Regions from separate parts of the Streptosporangium fragile genome, predicted to be linked through region 1. Evidence: riboswitches for the same ligand, from Rfam matches in the RefSeq annotation. Region 1 holds a riboswitch; each other region holds the start of a gene.
What was found. A riboswitch is a leader RNA that binds a small molecule or an ion and turns the genes downstream of it on or off. The one in region 1 is predicted to bind S-adenosylmethionine.
Positions count from the first base shown of each region.

Region 2: it holds a riboswitch for S-adenosylmethionine, as region 1 does, so the genes downstream of both, ABD841_RS00800 (aminotransferase class V-fold PLP-dependent enzyme) here and ABD841_RS14985 (FAD/NAD(P)-binding protein) in region 1, are expected to answer to the same signal.
Region 3: it holds a riboswitch for S-adenosylmethionine, as region 1 does, so the genes downstream of both, thrC (threonine synthase) here and ABD841_RS14985 (FAD/NAD(P)-binding protein) in region 1, are expected to answer to the same signal.

Region 1 covers NZ_BAAAVI010000019.1:33,660-39,908, reverse strand. The annotation lists gene ABD841_RS14990 (MFS transporter) at 249-1,535, shown strand; gene ABD841_RS14985 (FAD/NAD(P)-binding protein) at 1,750-3,504, opposite strand; SAM riboswitch class IV at 3,769-3,880, opposite strand; gene ABD841_RS14980 (DUF402 domain-containing protein) at 3,934-4,437, shown strand; gene ABD841_RS14975 (TIGR04500 family putative peptide maturation system protein) at 4,483-5,544, opposite strand; gene ABD841_RS14970 (MvdC/MvdD family ATP grasp protein) at 5,547-6,249, opposite strand, start outside.
Region 2 covers NZ_BAAAVI010000001.1:164,739-170,987, reverse strand. The annotation lists gene ABD841_RS00815 (SAM-dependent methyltransferase) at 1-219, shown strand, start outside; gene ABD841_RS00810 (cytochrome P450) at 332-1,531, opposite strand; gene ABD841_RS00805 (TerC family protein) at 1,655-2,431, opposite strand; SAM riboswitch class IV at 2,585-2,700, shown strand; gene ABD841_RS00800 (aminotransferase class V-fold PLP-dependent enzyme) at 2,753-4,096, shown strand; gene ABD841_RS00795 (NADH-quinone oxidoreductase subunit D) at 4,114-5,310, shown strand; gene ABD841_RS00790 (acyltransferase family protein) at 5,365-6,249, shown strand, end outside.
Region 3 covers NZ_BAAAVI010000126.1:6,750-12,998, reverse strand. The annotation lists gene ABD841_RS39510 (cold-shock protein) at 197-397, opposite strand; gene ABD841_RS39505 (MoaD/ThiS family protein) at 800-1,075, opposite strand; gene thrC (threonine synthase) at 1,098-2,372, opposite strand; SAM riboswitch class I at 2,387-2,527, opposite strand; gene ABD841_RS39495 (GNAT family N-acetyltransferase) at 2,809-3,306, opposite strand; gene ABD841_RS39490 (RNA polymerase sigma factor) at 3,728-4,288, opposite strand; gene ABD841_RS39485 (alpha,alpha-trehalose-phosphate synthase (UDP-forming)) at 4,781-6,205, shown strand.

The DNA.
Region 1 (6,249 bases):
CCCGCTCCCACGCCCCGCCGTTCCACACTCCGCCCCCCTCCTACGCCCCGCCGCCCCACGCCCCGCCGTTCCACACTCCGCCCCCACACTCCGCCGCTTCAGGCCCCGTTGCGACGGCTCTCCCCTTCCGCCCCCGCGTCAGCTGTTTTCTCCGACCGCCTCCCACACCCCGAGAGAATCCTCTCCCCCACGAAGATCAATTCTTTATACGGATGCATATATTTTGATTTCGTAGTAACTTCTCGCGCATGTCCTCCGTCAGAGATCTCTGGGCGCCCCTCCGCGACCACCGTTTTCTCCTGCTCTGGAGCGGTCAGGCGCTCTCACACGTCGGCGACGCCGTCACGTCGGTCGCCCTTGCCCTGGCGATCGTGACGGCGACCGGTTCGGCCACCGACCTCGGCGTGGTCCTGGCCGCCCAGTCGGTCGCCACGGTGGCGCTGATGCTCCCCGGCGGGGTCTGGGCCGACCGCCTCCCCCGGCACCGCTTGATGCTGAGCACGGACGTGGTTCGCGGGCTCACCCACGCGGTCATGGGCATCGAGCTGATCACCGGCACGGTGAACATCGTCCATCTGGCGGCGCTGGCCGCGCTCTCCGGCGCGGCGTCGGCGTTCTTCCTGCCCGCCTCGACCGGTCTGGTGCCCGCCACCGTGGCGCCGGAGCACCTGCCCCGGGCCAACGCGCTCATGGCGATCGCCCAGCGCGGGTCCATGCTGCTCGGCCCGGGCATCGCGACCGCCGTGGCGCTGACCGCCGGACCGGGGTGGGCGCTGCTGCTGGACGCCGCGACGTTCGCGATCAGCGCCGTGCTGCTGGGGCGGCTCCGGCTCGCGCCGATCCCGGCCGCGCCGCACGAACGGTTCGCCGCGCAGCTCGCCGAGGGCTGGTCGGAGCTGCGCCGCCACCGGTGGTACTGGACGAACCTGATCGGCCACGCCCTGTGGAACCTGGGCCGCTGCGCGCTGGTCACGATCGGCCCGGTGATCGCCGTCGGGAGCCTCGGCGGCGAGCTGGCCTGGGGGACGATCGTGCAGGGCGGCACGATCGGTGCCCTGTGCGGGGCGCTCCTGGCTCTGCGGTCCAGGTCGCGCAGGCCCCTCGTCGCGGCCAACCTGGCCTTGGCGCTCGGCGCGCTGCCGCTGGCCCTGCTCGCCGCCGGGGCGTCCGCACCGGTCGTCGCGGTGGCGTACGGGATGATGACCGGCGGCCTGGCGTTCATGGCGCCGCTGTGGGAGACCGCGGTGCAGGAGCACATCCCGGCCGAGGCGATCTCCCGGGTGTCCGCCTACGACTGGATGCTCTCCCTCGGGCTGATGCCCTTCGGCATGGCCCTGGCCGGGCCGCTGGCCACCGTGGTGGGCACGGGCGCCACCCTGTACGGCGCGGCGGCGGTGATCGCGGTCTCCTGCCTGGGGGTTCTGCTCCTGCCCGATGTCCGCAGCCTCGGCCGGTCCCCGGTGGACGCCCCGGCCCCCTCCCCGGCGGACGCCCCCGACCGGCATCCGGTGACGGAGCCGGTCGAGCCCCGCTGAAGGGTGACACCCGGCGGCGGCCAGCCCCCGCCGCCGGGTGGGTACGAGGGCGCTCACGTCCCGGTCCGGGTGTCGCAAGCGCTGTGGGGAGTGCCGGAGACCGGCTCAAGGGTGAGGTGATCCAGGTGACGCCGGTGCCGTGGGGATCTGGCCGGCGGGCGCGTGGAGCGGGAGCGGCGGCTTCGTTCTCCTTCCAGCGGGTGTTCCGGGTGGGTCAGGCGACGTGGTGGAGGCGGGCGCCGACGGCCTCGGACAGCACGATCCGGGCAAGGGCGTCGGCATGGCGGAAGAGCGGGGCGTTGAGACCGGGCCGGGCGAAGCCGCCGGTGGCCCAGCCGCCCACGGCCCAGGGGCCGAAGGCGAACCTGCGGGGGTGGGGGGCGCCGGTCCGGTCGAGCACGCGACGGTCGGCCGGACGCACCCGGAGCAGGCCGAACTCCTCGTCGGCCTCGCCCCGCCCGTGGAGCGCGGTGATCAGCGGGTCGACGGCCCTGCTCACGCTGGGCGCGGGCAGCCGGGCCTCGATCAGCGTCCCGGCTCGGACGCCGCCGGGCGCGCTGGCGCTCTGCGCCCACCAGTGCCCGTCGTGGTGCTCGACCCGCAGGTCGGCGCCGAGGAAGGTGATCACCCCGGCCCTGGCCAGGGCACGCAGCTCTTCCAGGCGGGGACCGGGCGGGCCGCTGGCGATGGAGCTGAAGAAGCCGTGGAACCAGGGGTCGGAGATGCCCAGCTCGGCCAGGACGCCGTAGACGGAGAGCAGCCCGAGGATCATGGCGTGGTCGGCGCTGTGTTCCGGGTCGGAGCGCCGGGCCAGGTCGACCGAGAGGTAGCCGTGCATCCACTTCTGCAGCCCGGCCGCGTCGCCGAACCGGATGCCCTCCAGCGGCCGGTCCAGCCGGTCGAAGTCCAGCCGGTCCAGGTGGCGGGGAACGGCCGCGCGGATCAGCTTGCGCATCCCGGCGCTGCGCCATTCCTCGGCGGCGAAGGCCTCCTCGAACTCCGGCCAGGTGAGGCGGGACCGCTTGGGGTGGGCGGTGATCAGCTCGTGGTAGTAGGCGAAGGCCAGCTCCTTGGCGACCAGCGGCCAGACGTCCCTGCGGAAGTGCCACGGCCCCTCGCCCAGTGCCTCGGCGGTGAGGAAGCGGGGCACCGGCGGGCGGATCCCTTCGACGGGGTAGCCGGTCTTGGCGTGGTACGGCACGCCGCGGCGCGATCCGACGTGGAGCAGCGGCTCCCGCCCGCTGGGCAGGTAGACCAGCTCGCCGTCGTACTCGCGGGTGAAGCGCCCGCCCCGGCCGGAGGTGAGCAGCACCATCAGGTCGACGAAGGCCAGCCCCATGCCGCGTACGATCACCGGTTCGCCGCCGGGGATCCCGTCCAGGTCGAGGTCGGCCGTGTAGCCGGTGGGCAGGTAGCGCAGCCCGCTGCGCGCGGCCTGGACGGCCAGGGCGCTCTCCTCCCGGGTCGGGGTCACGTCGCCGTGCCCCTGGGTCAGGATCACCGCGTCGGCCTCGATGGTCCGGCCGTCCTCCAGCCGGACCGCCTGGCCGCCGGGGATGTCGGCCAGGTCGAGCGCGCGGGTGGCGTGCAGGTGCACCCGGACCCCGCGGGGAGCCGTCCGCACCGCGTGCTGGAAGACGTGCGACAGGTACTCGTTGTGGACCGGCCGGGGGGCGAACCTGCCGGGGTCGCCGCCGAGCCACTGGGCCAGCGACGGCCCGGGCCGGATCGGCCCCTCGCAGCGGACCGACTCGTCGGTGAAGAGCGTCACGTCGGCGGCCGCGGAGTTCATCCAGAGCAGATCGGGCTGGTCCCGGCGCCAGACCCGGCCGCCGCCCGGGGGGTGCGGGTCGACGACGTGGATGTCCAGCGACGGCCAGCCGAGCAGGTCGGGCGCGTTGGCGCAGATCCGCTCCACCAGGCAGGTGCCCGTCGGTCCGGCGCCGACGACGGCGATCGAGGCGGTCATGCGGCGGCTCTGCGGTAGGGCTCGTCACGGTGGAAACGGTGGAACTCACCCCAGTGGGGCTCGCCCCGGTGGGACTCGCCACAATGGAGCTCGCCCCGACGGGACTGACCACGGTAGGGCTCACCCCGGTGGAACTCGCCCCGGTGGGACTCACCGCGGCAGGACTCGTTCCGGCCGGCGCGGCGCGGCGCGGCGGGACTCGCGTGGTGCAGTGTGATCTCCGACATGTGGTGCTCCCGTGCATGCCTCGGTGACCCCGCGAGGGGTCCGCGCTTGCGGCACGCCCACCGTGCCGCCAGGTCTCCCCCGGGGCACCCCGCCGCGGTGCGAGGGTTGCCGGTCAGCCAGCCGGGGCTTCACACTGACGCTCTTAACCTATTTAGAAGGTAGGAAATACATAGATCTCTGTCAAGCCTTATCGTCGTGGACATGTCACACGAGATCGTGAGAGTGGTCTACCGCAAGTACGACGGATCCCTCCACTGGCACCACCGCGCCCTGCTCCTCGGGGAGGACGAGCACGGCGTCTGGACCGGCTGCGTGGCCGGTTCCAGCGGCCACAAGGGGGACGGGCCCGCGGTCGTCTGGCCCTACGCGTTCGTGATCCTTTTCCCCCGCGACGGCTGGTGGACGGCGACCTTCAACGCCGCTCCGAACAAGGCCGAGATCTACTGCGACATCTCCACCGTGCCGCGGTGGAGCGCCGGCGAGGTCACCATGGTCGACCTGGATCTCGACGTGATCCGCATGCGCAGGGACGGCCGGGTCTTCCTGGACGACGAGGACGAGTTCGAGGAGCACCAGATCCGGTACGCCTACCCGCCCGACGTCATCGAGAACGCCCGTGCCACCGCCGACCGGCTGCTGGAGGCCGTCAAGGACGGCACCGCCCCCTTCGGAGCCGCCCCCCGCTGGCTCACTCTGGTCACCTGAGCCCGCCCGCCGTCCGGCGAAGCCCGGGTCCGGCCCCCGGCGCCCCTATCGGGCGCCGGGGGCGTTCCCCAGTGCCGCGTTGAGAGCCTCGGTACGGGTCGCCGTTCCCCAGAACCACTCGATGACGGCCTCCCGACGCCGGTCGGCCAGCCACTCGTCGAAAAGCCGCTCCTCGATCAGAGCGCGGGTGGCGTCGTCGAGGACCGCCGGCCGGACCTGAAGCACGCGCACGACGGCGAAGCCGTCCTCGAGAGGGAAGGGACCGAGCACGTCCCCCTCCGCGGCCGCCACGGCGGGAAGGTCGCGGCGGCGCACCCCTTCCATCCGGCAGACCGCCGCGTCGGCGAGCACCTCCCCCCTGGCCAGAGCCACGGGGTCCGCGGCATCACGCAGCCGCGGGAGCGCGTCCCGCGCGGCTTCCGCTTCGGCGTACTGCAACCGCAGGACGTGCAGCCTGTCGAACTCGTCGCGGCAGGCGTCGAAGGCGGCTTCCACGCGCCCGGCCACGATCCGCCGGCGCAGACGCCTCGCCGCGGCCTGCTCGGTGACCAGTTCCTCCAGAGCGGCGAGACCGAGCCCGCGCTGCGCCATCCATTCCCGGGTGGCCCGTACAGTGAGCAGGCCCCGCGCGCGGCGGAAGGCGTCCGTCGCCTCCTGGAGCTCCTCGTCCGTGAGAGCCACCGGCCAGCCGGAGGTCTCCTCCTCCACCAGCTGGGCGTTGACCAGCCTTTCGGCCAGCCGGGCGTCCTCCCATAGCACGTCCAGGATGGAGATCACCCGCTCCATTTTCAGGTCGATCCCGTTGACCCGGACGACGACCTGGTCCCCCGACGGCTGGCTGCCGCGCAGCGGCCAGGGGAGAACCGCGCCGGAGGCGAGGGCCAGCGAGACCGTGCCGTCGGCCGTCTTGATCAGCAGATCGTAGTGGCAGGACCCGTCGGCGGCCTCGCGTCGCCACACCAGCCTCATCGGCACATCCGGGTACCGGTCGTGGACGGCGGCCAAGTGTTCCCTGGCCTCGCGGGGCTGGAGGCCGGCCGCGTCCCGGAGGTGGGCGAGGGCATCGGCGAACAGGGCGTCGGGGAGCCGATCGGACGGGACGAGCATGGTCAGGCTCCTTCAAGGAGGATGTCGCGGACGGCCTCGCTGATCGGCAGGCCGGTGAGGTGCTCGATCCACAGCCACTGGCCGTTGGGGTTGATCTCCAGGAAGACGTAGCGGCCGTCGGGGGTGACGATCAGGTCCATCGCGCCGTACCGCAGCCCCAGACGGTCCGTCAGCGCCAGGCAGCGAGCGGCGACCTCGTCGGGCAGACGGTGGATCCGGTGCGGGGTGACGTGCGTGTCGTACCGCCTCCAGTCGAGTCGGGCGCGGTTCGAGACCTGGGAGTGGATCTCCGCGGCGAAGATCTGCCGGCCCACGACGGTGACGCGCAGCTCGACCCGCTTGGGTATCTGCTCCTGCACGATGACGGGGCAGAACCGCAGCGCGTCCGTGTGGGCCAGGTCGCGGGCGGTGACCGGCTCGCAGGCCCGGCTCACCGTGATCCCGCCTCCGACGCCCTCCACCCACGGGATGTCCAGCGGTTTGGTGACGATGCGGCCGTCGTGACGGTCGTGGAAGTCGAGGAACGCCTCCTCGCTCGTGGTGATCACGGTTTCCGGGATCCGGAAGCCGAGCTCGGCGGCGAGGGCGAGCTGGTAGGGCTTGTGCCCGGCCCTCCGGAAGGTCGACTCGCGCGCCGGAAGCTGCGGGCAGCGCAGATGCTCCCACAGGCCGGCCAGGAGGCTGTGGCACTCCTTGACGGTGTAT
Region 2 (6,249 bases), on a different contig from region 1:
GACGCCGGGAGGCGGGCGGGGGCCGCCACGACGGCACTGACCACCCAGCGCGAGGCCCTGCGCGCGCTGGGCGTCACCGGGCGCCGCCCGTCCGTCGAGCATGCCCGCGACGACCCCCGTGGTTACCTGCAGGCCCTGGCCAGGGCCTCCGAGGAGGCGGAGCTGATCGCCGCCGAGGGGTTCGGCGGGTTCGGCTGGCTGGCGCAGAGCCGCGCCTGACCCGGCGCCCGGCCCCGCCGGACGACCGCCGGGCGGCGGGTGGACAGCGGTGCCCGCGGGGCGCCGGCCGGGCCGTCCCGGCACGTCGGCGGTACGGCAGGCGGTCAGGGGGTCAGGTGGTCACCTGGAGGGAGCGCAACCCGCGGATGATGTAACCCGGGCCCCAGGACGGTTCGGCGACGAGTTCCATCGTCGGCGCCTTGCGCAGCAGAGCGCCGAACGACTCGGCCAGTTCGATCCGGGCCAGCGGGGCGCCCAGGCAGAAGTGGATGCCGGCGCCGAAGGAGATGTGCGGGTTCTCGGCCCGGCTCACGTCGAGGCGGTCGGGGTCGGCGAAGACCTCGGGGTCGCGGTTGGCGGAGCCGAACAGCAGCGCCACCTCCGTACCGCGCGGGATGTCCACCCCACCCACCGAGATGTCCTCCAGCACCCAGCGCTCGAACATCTGCAGCGGCGTGTCCCAGCGCATCAGCTCCTCGATCGCCGTGGGCAGCAGACCGTGGTCCGCGCGGAGTCGCTCCAGCTCGGCCGGGTTGCGGAACAGCGACCACCAGCCGTTGCCGGTGACGTTGACGGTGGCCTCGTGCCCGGCGTTGAGCAGGAGCACGCAGGTGCCGACCAGTTCCTCCTCGGTGAGCTGGTCGCCCTCGTCGGCGACCAGGGCGAGCGCGCTGATGAGATCGTCGCCGGGGTCGGCGCGGCGGGCGCGGGCCAGCCCGACCAGGTAGTCCGAGAACTCCTGGGCGGCGCGCACCGCGGTGTGCTGGGCCTCGACGGAGGGGTTGAGCTCGTACATGCCGCAGATGTCGGCGGACCACGGCCGGAGCAGGTGGCGGTCGGCCTCGGGAACGCCGAGCATCTCGGCGATCACGGTCACCGGGAGCGGCTCGGCGACCTCCGCGATCAGGTCTCCCCCGCCCCGCTCGACGAACGCGTCCACGAGCTCGCCGGCGATCCGGGCGACCTTGGGGCGGAGCGCCTCGACCATGCGCGGAGTGAACGCCTTGGAGACCAGCCGACGCAGGCGGGTGTGGACGGGCGGCTCGACGTCGAGCATGCCCGCCCTGATCACCCGCCAGAACGGGTCCTGGAACTCGGGATCGTCCGGCCTGCCGAACTCCTGGTGGGTGGCCACGTGCAGGTAGGACCGGCCGAGCCTGCGGTCGCGCAGCAACGCGTTGACGTCGGCGTGCCGGGCGATCAGCCATTGGCCGGTCGGCTCGAAGAAGCTGACCGGCCGCTCCCGCCTCAGTTCGTCGTAGACGTCGTACGGATGGGCGATGAACTCCGGACTCCAAGGATCAAAGTGCACTTAAGCATCGTAATCCCCACCTCAAAGGTCTCCCATCCACCGGCCACCCCCGAGAGTCCCGCCGGGGAGCCGGTCCGGCCGACCCCGTCCGGAAGCAGGGGACCGGGAGACCCGGGGAGGTGTCTAGGAGCCGGCCTGTTCGCCCGTCTGCCCCTCGGCCTGGTAGCGACGGTGCAGCTCGACCGGCTCCTCCCTGCCCGCCTTGCCGCGCATCCGGATGTTGAGCAACTCCACGACGAGCGAGAACGCCATCGCGAAGTAGATGTAGCCCTTGGAGATGTGCTGCTCAAGGCCCTCGGCGATCAGCACGACGCCGATCAGCACCAGGAAGGACAGGGCAAGCATCTTGATGCTCGGGTGCCGGTCCACGAAGCGGCTGATCGGCCCGGACGCGACCAGCATCACGACGACGGAGACGATGACGGCGGCGATCATGACGGCGAGCTCGTCGACCATGCCCACCGCGGTGATCACCGAGTCGAGCGAGAAGATGATGTCGAGGATCATGATCTGGACGATCACGGCGGTGAAGGAGGCGGCCACCTTGCCGCCCGCATGGCCGGACTTGCCCTCCAGGCTGTCGTGCATCTCGTAGACGCTCTTGCCCAGCAGGAACAGGCCGCCGAATATCAGGATCAGGTCGCGCCCGGATATCCCCTGCCCGAAGACCTCGAAGAGCGGGTTCGTGAGCCGCACCACCCACGACAGCGCCAGCAGCAGGGCCAGCCGGCTCAGCAGGGCGACGAGAAGACCGAGCTTGCGCGCCCTGTCACGCTGTTCTTCGGGGAGCTTCCCCACCAGGATCGAGATGAAGATGATGTTGTCGATCCCCAGAACGATCTCCAGAGCGACAAGGGTGAAGAACCCTATCCATATCTCCGGGTTGGTCACCCAGTCCATTTACGCCTCCTCCGTCGGTTGTCGGCCTCAACCGGCTCTCACCATTGACTGCCTGGACGACTGGCGAGCGCTCTGAGTTCCTGCCCGGATACCGGTCTGGTCACATTTCGGGCTTGCGAGATGCGGCGGGGAGTCGGTTATAGTTCCGGCGTAGGTCATGAGTGCCAGTGACAAGCCCCGGCTCGCTGGCCGGCAACCCTCGCGTCCGCGGCGGGGTGCCCCGGGTGAAGACCTGGTCCGGCACGAGGTGTGCCGGGCAAGCGCGGGCTCCACGCACCAACGCCACGGCTTGGGGTCCGACGACCTCGAAGGAGCCCCGGCGTGTCCACACTGACGATCCTCACCGCTGCCACCGCCGCCGACGCCGCCGCCCCGGGCGTTCCCGCGGCTCCGGACGCCTCCGCGGTCCCGGCCGTCCCCGCGACCCGCCCGTCCGGCGACCGGCCGATCCCCGCGGTGCTCGGCTCGGACCTGGAGGTCCCGGTCAGGGGCGGCAGGCTCGTCCGCTACGCCAACCTCGACTACGCCGCCAGCGCCCCCTGTCTGGAGCCGGTGAGCGCCGCCGTCGCCGCCGCGCTCCCGGCCTACTCCAGCGTCCACCGCGGCGCCGGGTACGCGTCCCAGCTCACCACGGCCCGCTACGAGCAGGCCCGGCACACCGTCCGCGCCTTCGTCGGGGCCCGCCCCGACGACTCGGTGATCTTCACCCGCAACACCACCGACGCGACCAACCTGCTGGCCCGCAGCCTGCCCGAGGGGACCACCGCCGTGGTCTTCGACACCGAGCACCACGCCTCGCTCCTGCCCTGGGGTGACGCGGTGCGGCTGGCGCCCCCGGCCTTCCCCGGCGAGGCCGTGCGCGCCGCCGACGAGGCCCTGGCCGCGATCGACGGCTCCAAGCTGCTGGTGGTGACCGCCGCCTCCAACGTCACCGGCGAGCTGTGGCCGATCGCCGCGCTGGCCCACATCGCCCACCGCCACGGCGCCCGCATCCTCGTCGACGCCGCCCAGCTCGTCCCGCACCGGCCCCTCAACCTGACCGCGCTCGACCTCGACTACGTGGTCTTCTCCGGCCACAAGCTCTACGCCCCGTTCGGCACCGGCGCGCTGGTCGGCCGCGCCGACTGGCTGGCGGAGGCGGAGCCGTACCTCAGGGGCGGCGGCGCGGTCCGGGCCGTGAACGACGGCGAGACCGACTGGCACGACGACCCCGAGGCCCGCCACGAGGCCGGCACCCCGAACGTCCTGGGCGCCGTCGCGCTGGCCGCCGCCTGCGACGCCCTGAGCGCCACCGGGTGGAACGCGCTGGTCCGCGAGGAGGAGCGTCTCCTCGGCCGCCTGCGCGCGGGCCTGGCCACCGTCCCGGGCGTCCAGGAGCTGTCCCTGTGGGGCCCGGACCACCCCCGCGTCGGCATCGTCTCCTTCGTCGTGGCGGGATTCACCGCCCGCGAGGTCGCCGAGACGCTCTCCGCCGACCACGGCATCGGCGTCCGCGACGGCAAGTTCTGCGCCCACCCCTTCGTCCGCCACCTCCTCGGCGCCAAGGACGGCGGCTGCGACGACGTCACCGCCTCCGCCGTCCGCGCCTCCATCGGCATCGGCACCACCTCGGAGCACGTCGACCGCCTCGTCGCCGCCCTGCGGGATCTTGTCTCGCGCGCCTGACGTGACAGCATGGGGCTATGACTGAGCCTCGTGCCGAGGGCGTGTCCCGGAGCCTGGACGTGGGAATCGGGGCGGGAGCCGGCGCCGTGCAGGAAACGCACGGCAAGGAGCTCGCCACCGAGGACATGGTCCTCAACATCGGGCCGCAGCACCCGTCCACGCACGGCGTGCTGCGCCTGCGCCTCACCCTGGACGGTGAGCGGATCAGCGCGGCCGAGCCGGTCGTGGGCTACATGCACCGCGGCGCGGAGAAGCTGTTCGAGGTCCGGGACTACCGGCAGATCATCGTCCTGGCCAACCGGCACGACTGGCTGTCGGCGTTCGCCAACGAGCTGGGCGTCGTGCTGGCGGTGGAACGCATGCTCGGCATGGAGGTCCCGGTCAGGGCCGTCTGGACGCGCACGCTGATGGCCGAGCTCAACCGGGCGCTCAGCCACCTGATGTTCCTCGGCTCCTATCCCCTGGAGCTCGGCGCGATCACCTCGATCTTCTACGCCTTCCGGGAACGCGAGACCCTCCAGGGGGTGATGGAGGAGATCTCCGGCGGGCGCATGCACTACATGTTCAACCGGGTCGGCGGCCTGAAGGAGGAGCTGCCCGAGGGGTGGCTGAGCCGGGTCTCCCGGGCGGTGGCCGACGTGCGGCGCCGGCTGCCCGACATCGAGAACCTGATCTCCGGCAACGAGATCTTCCTCGCCCGCACGCGCGGCGTGGGCGTCCTGCACCGCGAGACGATCCTGCAGTACGGCGTGAGCGGCCCGATCGCCCGCGCCTCGGGCGTCGACGTGGACCTGCGCAGGGACGAGCCCTACCTGGCCTACGGCGAGCTGCCGGTGAAGGTCGTCACCCGGTCGGCCGGAGACTGCCTGGCCCGTTTCCAGGTGCTGCTGGAGCAGCTCAAGGTCTCCCTGGACCTGGCCGACGCCTGCGTGGAGCGGCTCCGCGAGCTGCCCCAGGGGCCGATCAACCAGCGTCTGCCCAAGGTGCTGAAGGTCCCGGAGGGCCACACCTACGCCTGGACGGAGAACCCGCTGGGCCTCAACGGCTACTACCTGGTCTCGCGCGGGGAGAAGACGCCGTGGCGGCTGAAGCTCCGCTCGGCCTCCTTCAACAACGTCCAGGTGCTGCGCGAGATGCTCCCCGGTCACCTGGTCTCCGACATGATCGCCATCCTCGGCTCGATGTTCTTCGTCGTGGGCGACATCGACAAGTAACCGAGGGCGGCGTCGCCAGGCAGAGACCCGAGCAGTGAGGCACGGTACGACCGCATGATCGAAGACGGCGGCACGGCGGCGCCCCCGGCGGCCTCCGGACCGCGGCGCGACAAGTACGTCGACTGGCTCCGGGCGTTCAGCCTGCTCGTCGTGGTCGTCTGGCACTGGGCGTTCACGATCCTGGAGTGGGGGCCGGCCGGCCCCTCGCCGACGAGCCCGCTGGGCTTCACCTCGGGGCTGTGGATCCTGACGTGGCTGCTGCAGGTGCTGCCGCTCTTCTTCTACGTGGGCGGCCACGTCCACCTGCTGTCGTGGAACCGGGCGTGCGAGCGCGGGGTCGGCCTCGGCACCTTCGTGTGGCGGCGCATCCGCAGCCTGGCGGTCCCGGCGCTGGCGCTGGCCGGCACCTGGGCCGTGCTGGGCGCGATCGTCGCGCAGGCGTTCGGGGTCCGGTGGATGGACCGTGTCGTCCTGCTCGTCATCAGCCCGCTGTGGTTCATCGGCGTCTACCTGGTGCTGATCGCCCTGCTCCCGGTCGCGCTCTGGCTGCACCGGCGCTTCGACGTGCTGGCCCTGATCTGGCTCGCCGGCGCCGCGCTGGTGGTCGACGTGCTGCGGCTGCGCTACGGGTACGAGGCCGTGGGCTGGCTCAACATGGTCATCGTCTGGGGGCTGGCCCACCAGGCGGGGTTCTTCTACGACAGGGTGGTGGCGCTGCCCCGCCGCTTCGACGTCGCCATCCTGTGGACCGGGCTGTTCGCCCTGTTCGGCCTGGTCTACTCGGGCATCTACCCGGGCTCGATGGTGGGCGTGCCCGGCGACAAGCTGTCCAACATGGCTCCGCCGACCTTCGTCATCGTGGCCCTGCTGGTCTTCCAGATCGGCCTGGTGGAGGTGGTGCGGCCGACCATGGAGCACCTGCTGGAACGCCCCGGGTGG
Region 3 (6,249 bases), on a different contig from region 1:
AACCGTGAGTGCCAACCATCTGTCTAGCACTCTACCCTGTCGAGTGCAAGCCGCGGTCCCGTGACCTGCGTCGGCCGGAAGCGGAGGCCCGGCCCACCCGCCAAGAGGGTGAACCGGGCCGGGCACGACGGCTCCAGCGGACTGCGCTGCCGCCGGATCCACCGAATCTTTCCGCCGAATTCACGGAACGGCTACGTCAGACCGCCCGGACGGATTCCGCCTGGGGGCCCTTCTGGCCTTGGGTGATCTCGAACTCGACCCGCTGGCCCTGTTCGAGCGAGCGGTAGCCGTCCATCAGGATTGCGGAGTAATGGACGAACACATCCTTACCACCGTCTACCGCGATGAAGCCGTAGCCCTTGTCCGCGTTGAACCATTTGACGGTGCCCTGCGCCACTTGCGACTCCTCTTACTGGGCTTGAGGACGACGCCCATTCCTCTCGCGAAGTCCTCAATCTCCGAGGCGGAGACATCGCCTACGTCGATCGTCCTCGACCATACCTGTGGGACGTGGTTGGGCAACAGAGTCAACCAACAAACTACCTCTTTACGGACCCATTTAGTGCGCGAGGAGAGTTTGACTATCACAATTAGTTAGTCAAAGATTACATTATTTTCCGCTGTCACAAATATGAGCTTACGTCTCAAAGCACGACACCCGCCCAGGCAGAGCCGGGCGGGTGTCGGGTGAGGTCGGATGGGTCGGGCGGGACGGGCGCCGGCGCGGGGGCCGCGGGAGTGGCCCCCTCCCGGAACGGAACCGGGACGGCACGGGGCGCGCGGGCGTCCGGCGCGCGGGTCAGCCTCCGGCGACCGCCGGGATGATGGAGACCTGCACGCCCGCGGGAGTGGCGGTGTCGAGGTTGTCGGCGAAGCGGACGTCCTCGTCACCGACGTAGACGTTCACGAAACGCCTGATCTTACCGGTGTCGTCGAGAATACGCGCCCCGATCCCCGGGAAGTCGGCGTCCAGCTTCTGGAGAACGTCACGAAGGGTCTCGCCCTCCGCGTTCACCTCGGCGGCGCCCCCGGTGTAAGTCCGGAGAATCGTCGGAATCCGTACAGAAACGCTCATAGTTCAATACCTTTCACGATTTTCAGGCGATAGCCGTACGGAATGCGTCAAGAGAAGGCCGAATGACGGCGGTGGGGCGCGCCTCGCCGGCCACCGCGTCGAGGGTCTTCAGGCCGTCGCCGGTGTTGAGGACCACGGTCTCCGCCTCGGGGTCCAGGACCCCGGAGGCGACCAGCTTGCGCAGGACGCCGACGGTGACACCGCCGGCGGTCTCGGCGAAGATGCCCTCGGTCCTGGCCAGCAGGCGGATCGCCTCGACGATCTCGGCGTCGGTGACGTCCTCGACCGCCCCGCCGGTGCGGCGGGCGATGTCCAGGACGTAGGGGCCGTCGGCCGGGTTGCCGATCGCCAGCGACTTGGCGATCGTGTCCGGCTTGACCGGGCGGATCACATCGTGGCCCGCCTTGTAGGCGGCCGAGACCGGGGAGCACCCCTCGGCCTGGGCCGCGAAGATCTTGTACGGCTTCTCCTCGACCAGGCCGAGGGCGATCAGCTCCTTGAAGCCCTTGTCGATCTTCGTGAGCTGGGAGCCGGAGGCGACCGGGACGATGACCTGGTCCGGGATGCGCCAGCCGAGCTGCTCGGCGATCTCGTACGCCAGGGTCTTGGAACCCTCGGCGTAGTAGGGCCGCAGGTTCACGTTGACGAAGCCCCAGCGGTCGCCCAGCTCGTCGCCGATCAGCTCCGAGCAGAAGCGGTTGACGTCGTCGTAGGTCCCCTCGATGCCGACGAGCTTGCCGCCGTACACCGAGGCCATGACGATCTTGGCCTCCTCCAGGTTCGCGGGGATGAACACGCACGCGTCCAGCCCGGCGCGGGCGGCGGCGGCGGTGACGGCACCCGCCAGGTTGCCGGTGGAGGAGCAGGAGAGGGTGTGGAAGCCGAAGTTGCGGGCCGCCTCGACGGCGATGGCCACCACGCGGTCCTTGAAGGAGTGCGTGGGGTTGCCGGAGTCGTCCTTGACGTGCAGCGAGCGGATGCCCAGCTCGCGGGCGAGGTTGTCGGCCCTGACCAGCTTGGTCCAGCCGGGGGCCATGTTCGGCTTGTCTGCCACGTCCGCCGGGACGGGCAGCAGGGCGCGGTAACGCCAGATGTTGGTCGGCCCCTCGGCGATCTGAGCCCGGGTCACGCGGCCGAACTCGTAGGCGATCTCAAGGGGCCCGAAACACTCGATACAGGCGAAGCTGGGGCCGAGGTCGTAGCGGGCACCACACTCGCGGCAGGACAGGGCGACGGCCGGTCCGAAGTCCTGAGCGGGAGCGAAAGCGGTGGTGTTCTCAGCGGTCACAAGCACCATGAAGCGAGGCCTTTCCCTCATCTTCGTCTGCGACCACCCTGGCCGCAGACCGGAATTGGCACCTGTCCCGGCCGACCTCGTCAGATCACGAGTCTTGAACCGGGAGGGTTGCCGGGGCTTCGCAGGGCCGGTCCCTCCACCCCTCTGGATGAGCAAATATTCAGTTTTGGACCTGACGGGCAGGTCTCCTGCACTCTACCCCGCCGCGCGGGGACCCTGACCACCCGTCTCACGATTCAAGACACAACGTGTTACCTGGCGGACAGATTGCCGTTGCGGCGGCGACTCCCGCCGCGGCCGAGTCGTCCATACGGACGAGCACGAGCCACGGCAGGAGAACACCGATGAACGAGCTACCTCATCAAGCTCGCCGCATCCACGACGAGAACCGGAGGAACACGGCGCCTCTCACACCAGTCGGTCAGCTCGCGGACCGTCACTCCGCCCGGGTGCGGACCCACCGTTCGACCGCGCCGTGCTCGGGATCCTCGATCCGGGCGTCGACGCTGAATCCGGCGTTGCGGAGCACCCCACCGGAAGCAGCGTCACCCGCCAGAGTGTGCGCGGTCACACGGGTGACCTCTCCGTGCTGGAAAGCGCGGGCGACGAGCGCGTCCGCGGCGGCGCCACCGAGGCCGCGGCGGCGGAACCCCGGCGCGATCTCGTAGCCGATTTCCACGGCGCCGTCGACGGGGGCGCCCTTGTAGCCCCCGGAACCGACCAGGTCACCGCTTGCGGAGTCGAGGAAGAAGTACATCCACCACTCGCCCTCGTCCGGTCGCTGACGCAACAGGTCCAGAGTGAACGAGATGGCCTGCGGGAACTCGGGCCAGCCCTCGGGCAGCGAGGTGCCGAGAAGCTCGGCGAGCTCACCGGGATCGCGGACGTACGCCTCGAGATGAGTCGCCGTCGCGGGAAGGAGACGAACAGACATGTGAACTCCTCGTTCGAGGTCAGAGCCGCGACAGGTAGTTCACGTGTCGACGAAACAACAACAGGAGAATGCCGCGGCTGAATGCGGAAACCACACGCCGGTACGGCGTGTGGGGTAGTCCCGGAAGGGCTACGGCTCTCCTGATGAGGTTTCGTCAGTGGTACCCGATTGGTACCGCGGCCAAGGGTAACAGGCGGGCAGCGCCGCGCACGCCCGAAATACGGGAGCTGAGCCGAGCGGCGAAGCCGCCGCCCGGGGTCGGCGGTTTGCGGAACATCGGCCCGAAGAGTGGCGCCGAGCCCTGTTGCGGAGACGCGCACCACCCGCCGGACGCCGTGGGCCGGACGGAGACCTCACACGTCGGCATGCCCCGCGGGTACGACCGGGAACCCGTGGCGCGGCCGGAACACCGCGGGCGGGGTCAGAACAGCCCGTAGGCGTCGCCCAGCGCCCCCTGCACGTACTTGCGCGCCTGGTGGATGCGGGACTTGGCGGTGCCCAGGGGGATGCCCAGCTGCTCGGCCACCTCGCTGTAGTCGAGCTGGCAGATGTCGCGCAGCACCAGCGCCTGGGCCAGTTCGGGCTTGTCGGCCTCCAGCGCCTCCATCGCGTCGAGCAGGTCCAGCCGGGAACCGGCGATCACGCTCACCCGGGCGACGTCGGGGCGCTGCAGCGGCAGCTCGTCCGAGCTCTGCTCGGCGGCGCGCCGCTTCAGCGAGCGGTAGGTGGTCCTGGCGCAGTTGGCCGTCACGATGTGCAGCCAGGTGCTGAACCGGGCACGCCCCTCGAAACGGCTGATATTGCGCGCCACTGCCAGGAGGGTGTCCTGGCAGGCCTCCTCGGCGTCCTGCCGGTAGGGGAGGATCCGGTGACAGTGGCGGAAAACGTCGGGCTCGATCCGCTTCAACAGTTCGCCGAGCGCGCGGTGGTCGCCTTGGGCGGCCGCGCGGCCCAGGTCCTCGGTCGTCTCGTCCAGCGCCATTGCGAGCCCCCATCAGCGGTCACGGTCGCAGGACATCCTACGGTCGGGGGACGCGGTTGCCGACCTGTCGCCAGGTGCCGGAAATGATACGGAACCCGTAGATGCTCATCGGGCCGCTGACAAGAGCTGACGTGACCCGATGAACGCCGTTCTTCCTGTCCGGAAGAACAGGGCATCCCGGCGGGGTCCCGGTTAATCTTCAGGGCAAGCGTGTCTCTTAGGCTGGGGGATTGATTGACCTCCTCCCCACGACTGAAGCCGCGGGATTCCGGTCCTCACGGGTCGGGTTCCCGCTTCACCGGCGATCGCCCCCCGGGACGAACCCAGGCGGGGTCCGACATAGCCTGCACAGGCACCACATCCCACCGGCCCGGCGGTAGGCCCGGCAGCTTGGCTCTCCCTACCGGACGATCGGTACCGTCCAAACACGGTGTGTCACCGTCACGCGTTTCCCCCTGGGGCTGAAGCCCAAGTCCACGCTGGAGGAATCCGATGAACGCGATCCTGGTCGCCTCCAACCGCGGCCCCGTCTCCTTCACCCTCTCCGAGGAAGGGGCCCTGTCCATGCGCAGGGGCGGGGGCGGCCTGGTCTCAGGTCTGTCCGAGGTGGCCAAGGACCTCAACATGCTCTGGGTCTGCGCGGCGCTGTCCGACGGTGACCGCAGCGCCGTGCGGCAGGCGCCCGGCGGCCGGCTCGACCACGCGGGTTACGACACCGGGGCGCTGCGGATGCTCGACATCCCCCCGGCGACCTTCCACCGCGCCTACAACGCGGTCGCCAACTCCACCCTGTGGTTCGTCAACCACCTGCTGTACGACACCCCCAACCGGCCGCACTTCGACGCCAGGTTCCGCCGGGAGTGGGAGTCGTACCGGACGTACAACGAGGCGTTCGCGATGGCGCTGGCCGAGGAGGCCGCGCACGGGGCGCGGGTGTTGGTGCAGGACTACCACCTGAGCCTCGCCCCGACCATGCTCAGGGGCGAACGGCCGGACGTACGGATCGCCCATTTCTCGCACACCCCGTGGGCCCCGCCCGAATACTTCAGCCTGCTCCCCGACGACGTCGGGACCGAGCTTCTGGAAGGCATCCTGGGCGCCGACCACGCGGGCTTCCTGACCGCCCGCTGGGGCGGGGCGTTCATGGACTGCTGCGAGACGCTGCTCGGCGCCCGGGTCGACCGCGGCGAGCGCACGGTCACGTACGCCGGCCGGACCACCCGGATCGGCGTGCACAGCCTGGGCGTCGACGGCAAGGCGCTGTGGGCGCGGGCCTCGGAACCCGACGTCGAGTCGCACATGGCCGCGCTCCGCGACCAGGTGGGCGACCGCAGGCTGATCGTGCGGATCGACAGGACCGAGCTCTCCAAGAACATCGTCCGAGGCCTGACCGCCTACCGGGAGTTCCTCGCGACCCACCCGGAATGGCACGGCCGGGTGACCCACCTGGCCTTCGCCTACCCGTCCCGGCACGACCTGCCCGAATACCGCGAGTACACCGCGGCCGTGCAGCGCTGCGCCCAGGAGATCGAGGACGAGTACGCCACCGAAGACTGGGATCCGCTGATCCTCAACGTCAACGACGACTACCCGCGCTCGCTGGCCGCCTACCGGCTGGCCGACGTGCTGCTGGTCAACCCGATCCGCGACGGCATGAACCTGGTGGCCAAGGAGGGGCCCATCCTGTCGCCCACCAGCGTGCTGGTGCTGTCGCGAGAGGCGGGCGCGGCGGCCGAGCTGGGCGAGCACGCGCTGACGGTCAACCCCTACGACGTCTCGGCCACGGCCGCCGCCCTGCACGAGGGCCTGACCATGTCCGAGGCCGAGCGCGCCAGAAGGGGCGCCCTGCTGGCCGCGGCGGCCACCGCGCTGCCCCCGCACCGCTGGTTCGCCGACCAGCTCGACGCCCTCATGTGAGCCGCGCCGGGCTCGCCCATCCCTGTACCACGTCCGGCTGTTTC